DNA from 2 places in the Amycolatopsis sp. w19 genome. Region 2 is predicted to be linked to the other one. Evidence: predicted binding sites of a transcription regulator. Region 2 holds the regulator's gene; the other holds the start of a gene.
What was found. The regulator HspR, encoded in region 2, represses chaperone genes until heat shock. The targets are predictions, from matches to a motif close to ANNTTGAGTNNNNNNNACTCAANNT.
Positions count from the first base shown of each region.

Region 1: the regulator HspR is predicted to act here: its motif matches at 3,207-3,231, upstream of lon (endopeptidase La).

Region 1 is NZ_JBPQFM010000009.1:193,497-201,414, forward strand. It holds gene ACSMFO_RS20090 (putative bifunctional diguanylate cyclase/phosphodiesterase) at 1-994, opposite strand, end outside; gene ACSMFO_RS20095 (GNAT family N-acetyltransferase) at 1,275-2,213, shown strand; gene ACSMFO_RS20100 (SAM-dependent methyltransferase) at 2,233-3,081, shown strand; gene lon (endopeptidase La) at 3,248-5,650, shown strand; gene ACSMFO_RS20110 (hypothetical protein) at 5,817-6,017, shown strand; gene ACSMFO_RS20115 (helix-turn-helix domain-containing protein) at 6,014-6,517, shown strand; gene ACSMFO_RS20120 (alkaline phosphatase PhoX) at 6,514-7,674, shown strand; gene ACSMFO_RS20125 (DedA family protein) at 7,719-7,918, opposite strand, start outside.
Region 2 is NZ_JBPQFM010000018.1:134,293-142,210, reverse strand. It holds gene ACSMFO_RS29830 (MarR family winged helix-turn-helix transcriptional regulator) at 1-242, opposite strand, end outside; gene ACSMFO_RS29825 (globin domain-containing protein) at 513-1,718, shown strand; gene ACSMFO_RS29820 (globin domain-containing protein) at 1,992-3,200, shown strand; gene ACSMFO_RS29815 (lytic polysaccharide monooxygenase) at 3,360-4,115, shown strand; gene ACSMFO_RS29810 (DUF305 domain-containing protein) at 4,123-4,725, shown strand; gene ACSMFO_RS29805 (heat shock protein transcriptional repressor HspR) at 4,841-5,269, opposite strand; gene dnaJ (molecular chaperone DnaJ) at 5,275-6,450, opposite strand; gene grpE (nucleotide exchange factor GrpE) at 6,484-7,230, opposite strand; gene dnaK (molecular chaperone DnaK) at 7,227-7,918, opposite strand, start outside.

The DNA of each region.
Region 1 (7,918 bases), on a different contig from region 2:
GTTCGTCGCCCGCGACGACCATCCGCATGGTGTCCTTCGGCTCCAGTCGAAGCCTCAGCACGACGCGGCCGGCGGCGAGCTGGTCCTTGATGCGTTCGGCGATGGTCGCCCACTCGCGGACATCGACGCCGCCGACGAGTTCGTCCGCGCGCCCCGCGGGCCGTGCGGCGGCCTGCTGACCGGACCGCGCGACCATCAGGCTGACGTCGGACAACGCTTCCATGTCGCGTTGCTCGCGCAGCAGATCCGAGTACGCCCAGTACAACGCGGTGAGCCCGAGGAAGACGGCGAGCACGAGCGGCCAGGCCTTCGGCGTCCCGGAAATGACCAAATAACCGGAAAGACCGACCGAGGCGTTGACGAAGCCGACGACGAGGATGCGGCCGGTCAGCCGGATCGCGGTGCTGACGCGCATGCGGCGGCGCAGCACGCGGACGGCGGCGAGCGCGAGCAACGTACTGACCAGCGGCGCGGTCAAAGTCCCGGCCAGCGCGGCGATCCAGGTCATGTCGTGGGCGCCGGAGGCCTGTTTCACCAGTCCTGCCACGGCGAACGCGCCGGTGATCTCCAGCAGGAAGGCTCCGGCGTTGTAAAGCACGCGTCCGGCGACCTTGCGGGCAAGCAAGGTCCCGATCCCCGCCGCGAGATGCGCGGCGAGCACGACTTCGAAGGGAGCGACGAAGAAACCGATGACCAGCGGGATCTCGGTGAACGAGATCGTCCACGAGATGCCGCTGCGGACATCGACGTTGATGCCGAGCTGTTCGGCGAGCAGGAACGCGAGGGCGAGGATCGGCCCGATCCACAGCAGATCGTCCGATGCCTCGAAGTCCAGCCAGAGGCTGACCGCGGCCGCGGCGGCGATGCCCATGGTGAGTACCGCGAAGGTGTAGACGCGGAACCGTCGCTCGTCGGTACGAGCCTCCGTAACGGCGCCTCCCTTGCCCGCTGCCGCCTGTGCGGCGCTCCCGGGCCTGCCGTTCGTGTCCGGCATCCGACCTTCCTTCCCGGCTGCCCAACCGGTCTTGTCCTACCGCGACCTCGGGGACGAGGGCAATACAGTACCCCGGAGGGCGTACCCAAGTCCCATTCGAGACAGTATGAGATCACCCCAGGGTTAACAATGGGCGCGTCGCGCTGACCTGCGTGGACCAAGGGGTGAAATGGGAGCGTTATTCGCGTTCCTTCCGACTACCGGAAGTCACCTGGCGCCACGCTCCGGCCAATCTCGTGAAGTTCCCGGCGGACCCGTCAGTAGGGGCTTGAATAGCCCTATGAATAGCCACGCCATCGCCGCCGGGCACGCCGAGCGGCTCGCCACCGTGGACGCCCTGCTCCCCGAAATGCCTGCACTGGAGCCTGTCGAGGGCTCCGTGTCACTCTCCGCGACGGCAGGCGACTCGGCCGCCGCCGGATTGTCGGTACGGACCGAGGCGGGTCCCGATTCCGTTGACTCTCCGTGGCGGGCCCTCGTCGAGCATCGCCTCGAAGCCCGCCTCACCGGACCCCGCCCGGAAGCCGCCCTCGACGCATTACTCACCCGATGGGATGAACATCTGAAGTCTGTGGCTCCACCTGGGGATGTCGAGACGGCGGCGACCGTGGTGCGGCCCAGCCGGGACTCCCCCGGCTCGGCCGAATTGCTGCGCCGCGGCTTCGCGCCGGTGCTGGTGATCGCGGTCCGCCCGGCCGACCGGCTCGCCGTGACCGGACCGCCCGCCACTCCCGGGGTGCACATCCGGCCCGCCGAAGCGGATGATCTCGAAACCGCCGTCGGGCTCGAACTGGAATTGCAGCGTTATGACGCGCAGTTCGGTTCTGTCACTTTGCGCGAGGGCGCGGAGGAAACGATCACGGCGGACCTGTCGAAACAGTTGGGCCGGGAAAATCCGACGTTGTGGATCGCCGAGCTGTACGGCCGTCCGCTGGGCATGGTGCGGGTGCAGTTCCCCGGCGACACGGCGTGGATCCGGGGCCGGGTCGCGGCCGAGAAGGTCGGCTACCTGTCGTCGCTGGCGGTGGCGGAACAGGCGCGGTCGAGCGGGGTGGGGACGGCGCTCGCCGCGCACGCGCACCAGGTCTTCGACGAATGCGGCACCGACGCCGTGCTGCTGCACCACGCGCTGGCCAATCCGCGCTCGACGCCGTTCTGGTACGCGCAGGGCTACCGGCCGCTGTGGACGTACTGGCAGCGGCGACCCGCGGTGCCTTGATCCGGATAGGCTCGTTCTCGTGAAGAGGGACGATGACGCGGCCCCGGTGGCGCCGACCGGGGTCGACACCGAAAAGCCGTCCGCGGCGAGGATCTACGACTGGTTCCTCGGCGGGACCCACAACTGGGCGGTCGACCGCGAGTTCGCCCGCGCGCTGGAAAAGCAGTGGCGCTGGGTCAAACCGGGCGCGCGGCACAACCGCGAGTTCATGAACCGGGTCGTGCGCGCGGCGCTGGACGCGGGGATCCGGCAGTTCATCGATCTGGGCTCCGGTGTCCCGACGGCCGGGAACGTGCACGAGATCGTGCAGGAAGAACTGGAGCCGGGCGAGACGGCGAAGGTCGTGTACGTCGACTACGAGCCGGTGGCGGTGGCGCACGCGGAGCTGATCCTCGAACGCCACGAGGCGACCGACTGGGCGGGGATCGTCCATGCGGACATGCGGCGGCCGAAGGACGTCCTGCGGCATCCGGAGACGCTGCGGCTGATCGATTTCGACCAGCCGGTGTGCCTGATGATGATGGCCGTCCTGCATTTCGCCGGCCCGCACGACGATCCGCCCGCGCTGGTCGCGACGTACCGGAACGCGCTCGCGCCGGGCAGCTGGCTGGGGCTGTCGCACATGAGCTTCGGCGGCCAGACCGGCGAGGACGCCGACGGGCTGCACTGGATGGTCGAGCAGTACCGGAAGACGAGCAACCCGGTGTGGATGCGGGACCGCGAAGAGATCGAGCCGCTCTTCGGGGACTGGCCGCTGCTGGAACCCGGCGTCGTCCACCTGCCCGACTGGCGGCCCGTGCGGGAGCTGCGGCGGGACGAGGAAGGCGCCCGCCCGTTCGCCTGGTGCGGGGTCTCGGTGCACCCCTGACCTCCGACCTCTCGCCGGTTCGCGTCGCGTTTAGGGGGCTAAAGGCGACGCGAACCGAGCAGAGGTCGGATGAATGGGTGATCGCTGACGGCGAACGCGGAAAGGAAACAAACAGGTCGATCGGAGAGTTGAGCTAGACAGACTCAACTAACCGAGGAGTGCACAGATGACCGACAACCGCCTCCTGCCCGTCCTCCCGCTCGATGACGACGTCGTGCTGCCGGGCATGATCGTCCCGCTCGACCTCGCCGACACGGAGACGCGCGCCGCGGTGGAGTCCGCCCAGGCCAACACGCCTGCCCAGGCTTCCTTCCCGGGGATCCGGTCCAGCGCCGCCACCAAGGCCGAAGTGCTGATCGTCCCCCGCGTCCACGGCGAGTACGCCGAACTCGGCACCATCGCGACCGTCGAGCGCATCGGGCGCGTGCCCGGCGGCAAGACCGCAGTACTGTTGCGCGGTACCCGCCGCGCAGTCGTCGGCCGCATCGCCGACGGTCCCGGCGCCGCTCGCTGGGTCCACGCCGAGGTCGCCACCGAGACCACCGACGACAACTCCGCGAAGCTCGCGTCCGAGTACAAGAGCGTCGTCCTCGCGATCCTCCAGCAGCGTGGCGGCTGGCAGATGATCGACGCGGTCCAGGAGGTCGAGGACCCGTCCGCGCTCGCCGACCTGGCGGGCAACTCGTCGTACCTCAAGACCGAGCAGAAACTCGAACTGCTCTCCGCCCTCGACGTCTCGGCGCGGCTCGAGAAGGCCCTCGAATGGAGCCGCGAGCAGCTGGCCGAGCTCGAAGTCACCGACACCATCCGCAAGGACGTCCAGGAGGGCATGGAGAAGCAGCAGAAGGAGTTCCTGCTGCGCCGCCAGCTCGAAGCGATCCGCAAGGAGCTGGGCGAGCTCGACGGCACGGCCAACGACGACGACTACCGCGCCCGCGTCGAGGCCGCAGAGCTGCCGGACACGGTCAAGAAGGCCGCACTGTCCGAAGTGGACAAACTGGAGCGCACCTCCGACCAGTCCCCCGAGGGCGGCTGGATCCGCACTTGGCTGGACACGGTCCTCGAACTGCCGTGGAACGAGCGCACCACCGACGTCCACGACATCGCCGCCGCGCGCGACATCCTCGACGCCGACCACGCCGGCCTCGACGATGTGAAGGAACGCATCATCGAGTACCTGGCCGTGCGCAAGCGTCGTGCGGAGTCGGGGCTCGGCCCGGTCGGCGGACAGCGTTCGGGCGCGGTGCTCGCGCTCGCCGGTCCTCCGGGGGTCGGCAAGACCTCGCTCGGCGAGTCCGTGGCGAAGGCGATGGGCCGCAAGTTCGTCCGCGTCGCGCTCGGCGGCATCCGTGACGAGGCGGAGATCCGCGGTCACCGCCGCACGTACGTCGGCGCGCTGCCCGGCCGGATCGTCCGCGCCATCAAGGAAGCGGGTTCGATGAACCCGGTCGTGCTGCTCGACGAGATCGACAAGGTCGGCGCCGACTACCGCGGCGATCCGACGGCGGCGTTGCTGGAGGTGCTGGACCCGGAGCAGAACCACACGTTCCGCGACCACTACCTCGAGGTCGAGCTGGACCTGTCCGACGTCGTGTTCCTGGCGACGGCGAACGCGCTCGAGACCATTCCCGGCCCGCTGCTGGACCGGATGGAGCTGGTCACCCTCGACGGCTACACCGAGCACGAGAAGGTCACCATCGCCCGCGACCACCTGCTCCCCCGTGAGCTGGAGCGCGCCGGTCTCGGCAAGGACGACGTCACGCTGACCGACGGCGCGTTCAGCCGCATCGCCGCCGAGTACACGCGGGAGGCCGGGGTGCGCAACGCGAACCGGACCATCGCGAAGGTACTGCGCAAGGTGGCGACCAAGGTCGCGCTGGACGAGGTCGCGCTGCCGCTGACGATCGACGCCCACGGGCTGGAGACCTACCTCGGCCGCCCACGGCACCTGCCGGAGTCCTCGCTGCCCGCGTCGACCCAGCGCACGTCGACCCCGGGCGTGGCCACCGGGCTGGCGGTGACCGGCGCCGGCGGTGACGTCCTCTACATCGAGGCGTCACTGGCGGATCCGGAGTCCGGCTCCACCGGGCTTCAGCTGACCGGCCAGCTGGGCGAAGTGATGAAGGAGTCGGTGCAGATCGCGTTGTCGTACCTGCGTTCGCACGGCGCGGAGCTGGAACTCCCGGTCGGTGACCTGAAGGATCGCGGCATCCACGTGCACGTCCCCGCGGGCGCGGTGCCCAAGGACGGGCCGAGCGCGGGCATCACGATGACGACGGCGCTGGCGTCCCTGCTTTCGGGCCGGGTCGTGAAGTCGGACGTCGCGATGACCGGTGAGGTGTCGCTGACCGGGCGCGTACTGCCGATCGGCGGGGTCAAGCAGAAGCTGCTGGCCGCGCACCGGGCCGGGATGAAGACGGTGATCATCCCGCAGCGCAACGAGCCCGATCTGGACGACGTCCCGGCCGAAGTGCTGGCACAGCTGGACGTCCACGCCGTGGCGAACGTCCGCGACGTGCTGGACATCGCGCTGGCCCCGGCGACGGCTCCGGTCGCCCAAGCGGCGTAACGGCGCGAGGCCGAAGCCCCGGATCCCTTCGTGGGTCCGGGGCTTTCGGCTTTCCGAGATCCGGACGAACCCGGACATTGACTCGCCTTAAACTCCCTATCACGTTTTGATAACGTACATTGCGTGCCACCCAGCCGGGGTGCGTGATCCTTGAGAGGGCAAGGTCATGAGTCAAGGAATTCTTTCCCCGTTGCGGCCGAGGCGCAGGTGCGTTTCGGCCGGTCAGATCGTCTGTCTGAGCATTCTCACCGGATTCACCGCGACGCTGACCTTCGCGGGCACCAGCGCCACTATCGCCGCGGGGATCGCCATCACCCTGTTCGGCGCCGTTCTCCGTCACTCCGCGCCCGCCAAGGCACCCCGATGAACACGGAAACGGAGTTCATGGCGCGACTGCGCGAACTCCGTGACCGAAGCGGCCTCAGCATCCGCGCGCTGGCCGCCGCGACCGGCTGGTCCCGCAGCACCTTGGCCGACCTGTTGGCGCGGAACACCTTGCCCGGCAACGAAAACCAGATGCGAGTCCTGTTGCGCGCCCTGCTCCGGACGGTCCCCGACGAGCGCGGGGTCGACGAGTATCTCGCCGACTGGCGTCACCTGATCGGACGTCGCCACCACCGCAATGGCGGATGCGCACCGCTCGACCGGTTACTCGTCGCACTGGAAATCGCGGCACAGCGCGGCGGCTCCGACGCACCGGGCCTACGCAAAGCGAAAGAAATAGTGCTGCACGAAGGTTCCCTACGAAAGTTCCCTCCTCGCGGTGAATACGCCGCGAATTCACCTGGATGTCCCGTTCCGCCCGTACTCTCCGACCCGCTCCATCCCGCACCACCACATCAGCGGATGTCTCGGAGGCACGAGTGAAGCGACGGAATTTCCTGCGCGCGGCCGTGGTCGGCGCCGGTGTCACGGCGTTCGGCAACAGGCTCTCGGGAGCGGCTCTCGCCGCGCCCGCCCAGAACGGCCCCAGCCCGTACGGCGCGCTCCAGGCCGCCGACGCGAACGGGATCCAGCTGCCGGCGGGATTCACCAGCCGTGTCATCGCCAGGTCCGGCCAGAAGGTCGCGAGCACCGGGTACACCTGGCACAGCGCCCCGGACGGCGGCGCGGTGTTCGCCGACGGCAGCGGCTGGATCTACGTGTCGAACTCGGAGATCACCCCCGGCGGGGGCGCGAGCGCGGTCAAATTCGACGCGAGCGGGAACATCACCGGCGCCCACCGCATCCTTGCGAACACCCGCCAGAACTGTGCGGGCGGCAAGACTCCTTGGAACACCTGGCTTTCGTGCGAGGAGACCGACCTCGGGTTCGTCTACGAATGTCAGCCGAACGGCCCGGCCACGGCCGCCGTCCAGCGGCCCGCGATGGGGAAGTTCAAGCACGAGGCCGCGGCGGCCGACCCCGTGCGCAAGGTCGTCTACCTGACCGAAGACACCTCCGACGGCTGCTTCTACCGCTTCGTCCCGACGACCTGGGGCGACCTCTCCGCCGGGACGTTGCAGGTGCTCAAGGCGGGCACGGCGACCTCGGGCAGCTTCACCTGGGCGAACGTGCCCGACCCCGACGGTTCCCCCACCGCCACCCGCAACCAGGTGTCCGGTGCGAAGCGGTTCAACGGCGGCGAAGGACTGCATTACGCCAACGACTCCGCGTGGTTCACCACCAAGGGCGACAACCGCGTCTGGCAGCTCAACCTGACGAACAGCACCTACGAGCTGGCCTACGACGACTCGCTGGTCAGCCCCGGCTCGGCCCCGCTGACGGGTGTCGACAACGTCACCGGGACCTCGTCGGGTGACCTGTACGTCGCCGAAGACGGCGGCAATATGGAGATCTGCATCATCACGCCGAACGACATCGTGGCCCCCTTCCTGCGGATCAACGGCCAGAGCTCGTCTGAGATCTGCGGCCCCGCGTTCACTCCGGCGGGGAACCGGCTGTACTTCTCCTCGCAACGCGGTACCTCCGGTTCGTCCTCGGGCGGGATCACCTACGAGGTGACCGGCCCCTTCCGTTCCTGAAACCGGCGTGCGGGGGCGTCGCCGGCCCGGCGCCCCCGCACGGCTCAGGCGTTGGTGCGGTTCTTCTCCCGCAGCCGGTTCACCACGAAGAGGGTCAGGGCGATCGCGACGGCGGCGATCACGAAGTATTGGAAGAACCCGGCGTATTCCTCGACCAGATGCCAGCTCTCCCCGAGGGCGTAGCCCGCCAGGACGAACACCGTGTTCCAGATCAGGCTGCCCAGCGTGGTCAGGGCCAGGAACC
Region 2 (7,918 bases):
ATGCCCGCCGCGGACAGCTGGGAAATTTGACGACTTACGACCGAAAGGTCCACGAAGCGTCGTTTGGCCAATTCGGAAGGGCGTGCCTCGCCGTGCTTCGCCAGATCCGACAGCAGCATCGCGGCCGCCGGATGCAGCCCGGGGTCGTCCTGCCACGCCTGCATTATCCAGGCGTGCTGCAGCTGCGAGGCGGCCTTCAGCTCACGCATCAGCTCGACCCTGGCGTCGTCCGCGGAGCTCATCGGTCCCTCCTGGCTACTTGTACAGTACAACTTTATTCGGCAACACTTGCGTAAGACAACTATTTACCTCGTGAGATCGCCCACTGTGGACCGGCTTCGAGTACACCCGTCCGGAGCAACGATGCGGGCAAAAGGTCTCTCGGCGGCTAGTCTCGCGAACGAGCCGGAACTCAGCCGACCGGCCGACAGCCACTGACCGGAGAGGTGAATGATCCGTGAATTCTTCTCCAGTGGACCCTCGTACGTGAATCCGGGGAACTGTCTTCCGGTATGCGCTTCCCGATCAGCGACTCCCAGCCCGTGACGGCCGACGCGGTCAGCCCGGTCCCGCGGTCTTCGGCGCCGCGTGAAGCACCGCCCGCCGTCACCGCGATGGTGCGGCTCATCCGGGACACCTGGGCGAAGTCGGAACCCTTCATCCCGGAGATCTCGCAGTTCTTCTACGGGATGCTGTTCACCCTCGCGCCGGCCACCCGCGACTTCTTCCCGATCAACATGGAGGTCCAGCGCGGCAGGCTCGTCCGTGCGCTGGTCCACATCGTGCAGATGGTCGACCGGCCGGACGACCTCGTCCCGTTCCTGACCCAGCTCGGCCGCGACCACCGCAAGTTCGGCGTCATCCCGCGGCACTACGAGGCCGTCGGCACCGCGCTGCTCGCCTCGCTCAAGAACCACCTCGGTCCGGACTGGACACCCGAGGTCGAACGGGCCTGGGCGGAGGCGTTCACCATCGTCGCCCGCGCGATGCAGGAGGCCGCCGCGGCCGACGTCAACCCGGCGTCGTGGTCGGCGACCGTACTCGAACACCGGCGGCTCACCTGGGATCTCGCCCTGGTCCGCGTCCAGCCCGAATTCCCGGTGCCCTACCTGCCCGGCCAGTACATGAGCGTCGAGGTACCGCAGCGGCCGAGGCTCTGGCGCTACCTTTCGCCGGCGAACGCGCCGCGCGAGGACGGCGGCATCGAGTTCCACGTGCGCGCGGTCGACGGCGGCTGGGTGTCGCGCGCCATCGTGAGCCACACGCAGCCCGGCGACGTCTGGCGGCTCGGACCGCCGCTCGGCAGGCTTTCGGTCGACCGGACCGACGGCCGCGACGTCCTGATGATCGCGGGCGGCACCGGTGTCGCGCCGCTGCGCGCCATCTTGGACGATCTGGCGCAGTGGGGCGAGAACCCGAAGGTGCAGTTGTTCTACGGCGGACCGTCGCGTGAGGACCTCTACGACCTCGACGAGTTGCGCGCCCTGGCGGCCACGAACCCGTGGCTCACCGTGACCCCGGTGGTCGAGCACGGTGAAGAAGCCCCCGGCTGCGTGCAGGGCACGCTCGCGGAAGCCGTTACACAGCAAGGATCCTGGCCGGGACACCGGATCCTCGTCGCCGGCTCGCCCGCGATGATCCGGGCGACGGTGTCCCGGATGCTGGTCGCGGGCAGCGCGCTCGACCAGATCGCGTACGACCCCTTCACCATCGACTAGGCAATTCGATTCCACAATGGTGTTCGGCCGCGTTACGTGATCTCGTAAGCACGGAGAAAAACCCACCCGATCGGCCGATCACGCTTTCCTTTACTTAGTGCCAGACGGGGTTGACGGCGCGTATATCGTTTGCTCCGTTCGAGCGGGAAACAAACATTCTTGGATCCTTTCGCGACTTTCGGGCATACAGTCGAGAACCCTCGGGGGAACACGAGCACGATGACATCGGGTCTGGAGAATATGCCCGATCCAACTGGAGAAAATCGTTCACCCATGACTGCCGAAACAGTGAAGTACGAGCATCCGCCCAGTTCGTCCAGATCCTCACCGATTCCCGTCCCGCCCTTGATCGAGACGCCGACGGCGGACAAGTCCGTCCAGCTGGCCAAGCTCATCAGGGAGAGTTTCGCCGCCGTCGAAACGAAGTCCGAGGAGTTGTCCCAATACTTCTACGGGGCGCTCTTCTCCGTTTCGCCCGACGCCAGGGCGCTCTTCCCGATCAACATGGCCACGCAGCGAAATCGTTTGCTGCGCGCTCTCGTCTACGTCGTGCAGATGGTGGACCGGCCCGACGAACTGGCCACCTTCCTCGGCCAGCTCGGCCGGGATCACCGGAAGTTCGACGTCCTCGGCCGCCATTACGACGCCGTCGGCGTCGCGCTGATCGCCGCGTTGAAAAGGTTCTTGAAGGACGACTGGACTCCCGAGGTGGAGGACGCCTGGGTCACCGCGTACGGCGTCATTTCGAAGAGCATGCGCGAGGCCGCGGGCAAGGAGGTCGGGCCTGCATGGTGGAAGGCGACCGTCATCGAACACCGCGTCGTGTCCCGTGACGTCGCCATCGTCAAGGTGCGCACCGATCAGCCGCTGCCGTACCGAGCCGGCGGCTACGTGAGCGTCGAGGTTCCGCAACGGCCGCGGATGTGGCGGTACTTCTCGCCCGCCACCGCGCCGCACGACGACGGGACGATGGAGTTCCACGTGCACGCCGTCCGCGGCGGCTGGGTTTCGCGCGCAATCGTCCACCACACCCGGTTCGGCGACGTCTGGCGTCTCGGCCCGTCGCTCGGCGCGCTTTCGGTGAGTCACACGGAAAGCCGTCCGCTGCTGATGATCGGCGGTGGCACCGGCGTCGCGCCTTTGCTCGCCCTGCTCGACGACATGTCGCGCTGGAAGAACAACCCGCCGGTGCACCTCTTCTTCGGCGGGCGCCGTCCGGAAGACCTCTACGCCCTCGACGAACTCCGCGGGCTCACCGTCACCTGCCCTTGGCTGACGGTGACACCGGTGACCGAGGAAGGCGCCGTCACCGGCGGTGATCGCGGCACGCTGGCCACGGCGGTCACGCAGCGCGGGGACTGGAAGGAGCGTGACGTGTACGTCGCCGGGTCGCCGTCGATGATCCGGGCGACCATCGCGAAACTGCTCGCCGCGGGCACGGACCTGAGCCGGATCAAGTACGACCCCTTCACCCTGGACTGAGGTGATACTTCGTTCGTATTAGGCCGATCGGCTGTTCCACCTGGGCCCGACGCAGCAGTAGGTCAGTGAATCATTGACCACGGTCACCGGCGGATTTATGGTCTAGACCACATTGCTCCCCCTCACGGGAACACCGTCGTTCCATCCCCAGGAGCCGGCATGACCGTCAAACGCAAGCTCGTGGCAGCCGCCGCCGGTGCGATCCTCGCCCCGATCGCCATCGTGGCCATCCCGCAGGTGGCCAGCGCCCACGGCTATGTGCTGTCCCCGCCCAGCCGCCAGGCGAACTGCGCCCAAGGCAAGGTTTCCGGCTGCGGCGCCATCGTCTACGAACCGCAGAGCGTCGAAGGCCCCAAGGGGCTCCGCAGCTGCAACGGCGGCCTTCCCGGATTCGCCGAGCTCAACGACGAGTCGAAGCCGTGGCCCGCCGCGTCGGTCGGCAACAGCGTGACCTTCAACTGGAAGTTCACCGCCTACCACCGGACCACGAACTACGAGTACTACATCGGTGGCACCAAGATCGCCGACATCAGCGGGAACAACTCCGCGCCGAAGGACCCGACGTCGCACACGGTGAGCCTGAACGGCTTCAGCGGCCGCCAGAAGGTGCTCGCCATCTGGAACATCGCGGACACGCCGATGGCCTTCTACAGCTGCATCGACCTGCAGATCGGCGGCGGCACCCCGCCCACCAGCACCAGCAACCCGCCGACCACCAGCAACCCGCCCACGACGTCGAACCCGCCGACCAGCACCGGCAACCCGCCCACCGGCGGCACCTGGGCGGCCGGGACGTCCTACGCGGTCGGCAACACGGTGACCTACGGCGGCGCGACCTACCGCTGCCAGATGGCGCATACCGCGATCCAAGGCTGGGAACCGCCGAACACCCCCGCCTTGTGGACCCGGCAGTAAGGGGGACGTGCCAGTGAAGCTGGCCCTTGTTCTCGTCGCCGGTCTCGTGGCCCTCGCGGGCTGCGGGGCCGGTGATGGCTCATCCACCAACGCCGGCGCCCCGATCTCCCCGGTTCCCCAGTCGGCCGGGGCGTCCGCGGAGTACAACGACGCCGACGTGATGTTCCTGCAGATGATGATCGCCCACAACGACCAGGGCGTGGAGATCGTCAAGCTGGTCAAGGCCAAGCAGGGGCAGAAGCAGGAGCTCAAGGATCTCGCGGCCGCGATCGAGGCGACACAGCAGACCGAGACGACCGACATGCGGAACCGGCTGAAGGCCTGGGGCAAACCCGAGACGGGTTCCATGGACCCGAAGGCGCACCACCATCACGGTGGCGACGGGCTCACCGACAAGGGTCTGCTCGAAGCACTGTCCAAAAAGGATGGTGCGGAGTTCAGTCTGGACTTCGCCGACATCTTCGTGGCGCACCAGCACAACGGGGTCGCGCTGGCGAGGACCGAGCTGAAGGACGGGAAGAACCCCGAGTCGAAGGCGCTGGCCCAGCGGATCCAGGACTCGCGCACCGGCGAGGTCCAGCAGATCCGGACCCTGGTCCCCGGCCAATGACGCATTTAGAGGACTAAACGCGTGAAGTACGTGAAGGCCCCCTTCATTGCGTCTAGCGCAGTGAAGGGGGCCTTCACGTACTCACGAGGGCTGGCGACCCGCGGCATTCAGAGGACTAATTGCGTTTTTTGGGCTTCCAGACCACGAGGGCCGTCTGCTGCCGCAAGGGGACGAGATCCTTGCGGTAGGAGGCGTGCACGGCCGCGGCCGTCTGTTCGGCGGTGAGGTACGCCGCCGTGAGCTCCTCGGTCAGTTCGGCGATGCGCGCGCGGAGCGCGTCGACCTGGTTCTCCAGCTCGATGATCCGCTTGATGCCCGCGAGGTTGACACCGTCCTCTTGGGACAGTCGCTGCACTTCGCGCAGCAACGCGATGTCCCGCATCGAGTAACGCCGTCCACCACCGGAGGTCCGGCCCGGCGACACGAGACCCTGGCGGTCGTAGGACCGCAGGGTCTGCGCGTGCAGGCCGGAAAGCTGTGCCGCCACCGAAATGACGAACACCGGGGTGTCCTCGTCCGCACCGTGCGGCAGCCCGCCGAACATCGTGCTCACCTGCCTTCGAGAAGTTCGGTGATCTCCGGTCGCGGGTCGTGGCCGGCCATGGCTTCCGCGTACGCCTCCAGCGCCTCACGGGCCTTGTCGTCCAATTTGGCCGGGATGGCCGCCTGCAGGGTGACCAGCAGATCGCCCTGCGAACCGTCACGCTTCGCGATTCCCTTGCCTCGCACGCGAAGCACGCGACCGCTCGCCGTACCCTGCGGCACCTTCAGCGAGACCTTGCCCTCGAGCGTCGGCACGGTGATCGTGCCGCCGAGGGCGAGTTCCGTGAAGGACACCGGCACGGTGATCGTCAGGTCGAGGTCCTTGCGCCCGAACAACGTGTGCGGAGCGACGTGCACGCGGACGTACAGGTCGCCCGGCTGCGCGCCGCCACGGCCGGGTTCGCCCTGGCCCGCCAGCCGGATCCGCTGGTCGTCGGCGACGCCCGGCGGGATCCGCACGGTCAGCGTGCGAGTACGGGTGCTGACGCCCTCGCCCGCGCATTCCGGGCACGGGTCGTCGATGATCTGGCCACGGCCGCGGCAGTCACGGCACGGCTCGGAGAACGCGAACGCGCCCTGGCTACGGCTGACCAGCCCGCTGCCCTGACAGGTCGCACACGTCCTCGGGGAGGTCCCCGGTTTCGCGCCGTTGCCACCACAGGTGGAACAGGTCGCCGGGCTCGACAGCCGCAGCGGCAGGGTCGCGCCCTTGACCGCCTCGGCGAAGTCGATCCGGACGTCGGTCTCCACGTCCGCGCCGCGTTGCGGCCGGTTCGCCGTGGCACCGGCCGCGGCGCCGCGACGGCCGAACAGCCCGCCGAGGATGTCGCCGAGCCCGCCGAAGCCGCCCTGCTGCTGCCCCGCCTGGCCGAAGATGTCGCCGACGTCGAAACCGCCGCCGCCGGCACCGCCGCCCGGGAAGCCGAAGCCACCGGGACCGCCGGAGCCGAAGAGGCGGCGAGCCTCGTCGTACTCCTTGCGCTTGGCCGTGTCGGACAGCACGCCGTACGCCTCGGAGACCGCCTTGAACTTCTTCTCGGCCTCCGCGTTGCCCGCGTTGGCGTCGGGGTGGTTCTCCTTGGCCAGCTTGCGGTAGGCCTTCTTGATCTCGTCCGCGGTGGCGTCGGAGGAGACGCCCAGTTCACGGTAGAAGTCCTTACCGATCCATTCCCGTGCACTCACCGAACGTCTCCTCCTTTCACGCCGTATCGCCGATCAGCGGTTGTTCTCATCGAAAAGTTCGCCCTCGAGCGGCAGCTCGCCGCCCACCGGCGGGTCCACCGGGGCGCCACCCGGCTCGTGGTCGGTGACCCCGACCATCGCCGGACGCAGCACACGCTCGCCGAAGCGGTAACCACGGCGCATGACCATGGTGACCGTCGGCCCGGCGACGTCCGGAGACGTGCTGTGCTGCACGGCCTCGTGCACGCTCGGGTCGAAGGGCTCGCCCTCGGTGCCGAACGCCTCGAGGCCCGACCGCTGCAGGCTTCCGACCAGCTTCTCGCCGACCGACTTGAAGGCACCGGTCAGATCGCCGTGCTGCTCCGCGCGCTCGAGGTCGTCGAGCAGCGGGAGCAGATCGCCGACGACCGACGCCTTCGCGCCGACGACGACCTGCTCGCGGTCGCGGTCCACGCGCTTGCGGTAGTTGGCGTACTCCGCCTGGAGGCGCTGGAGGTCGGCGGTGCGTTCCGCCAGCTCCTTCTCCAGACCGGTGGCCACCGACACCGAATCGTCCACAAGGGACTCCCCGAGGCCGGGGCCCGCGTGTGCGGCGGGCTCCGGCTCGGTCTGCGCGGTGGCCTCTTCGGCCGGGGCGGCGTGCTTCGGGCCGTCCTGGGGTTCGGCGGCCGGGGCGGCCGGGCGGACCTCACCGGTCAGCGGGTCGATCCGCCTACGGTCCCGCACGACCACCGGTTCCTCCGGGCCCCGGCCCTCGGTTTCGTCGTAGCGTCCCGTCACTTCTTGTCCTTCTCGTCCTCTTCGACGATCTCGGCGTCGACGACGTCGTCCGCCTTGGCCTGCGAACCGGTACCCGCGCCCGCCGCACCGGCGGCGCCTTCACCGGCGGCACCTTCGGCGCCCGGGGTGGCGTTGGCGTAGAGCGCGGTGCCCAGCTCCTGCGAAGCGGTGTTCAGCTTCTCGATGGACTCGCGGATCTTCGCCGAGTCGGTGCCCTTGAGCGCCTCGTTGGCCTCGTCGATCGCGGACTTCACCTTGCCCTTGAGCTCGTCGGGCAGCTTGTCCTCGTTGTCCTTGACGAACTTCTCGGTCTGGTAGACCAGCGTCTCCGCCTGGTTGCGGGTCTCCGCCTCCTCGCGGCGCTGCTTGTCCTCCTCGGCGTGCGCCTCGGCGTCCTTGACCATGCGCTCGATGTCGTCCTTCGGCAGCGCGGAGCCACCGGTGATCGTCATCGACTGCTCCTTGTTCGTGCCGAGGTCCTTCGCGAGGACGTGCACGATGCCGTTGGCGTCGATGTCGAAGGTGACCTCGATCTGCGGCACGCCACGCGGGGCGGGCGGGAGACCGGTCAGCTCGAACATGCCGAGCTTCTTGTTGTGCGCCGCGATCTCACGCTCGCCCTGGAACACCTGGATCTGCACCGACGGCTGGTTGTCGTCCGCGGTGGAGAAGATCTCCGAACGCTTGG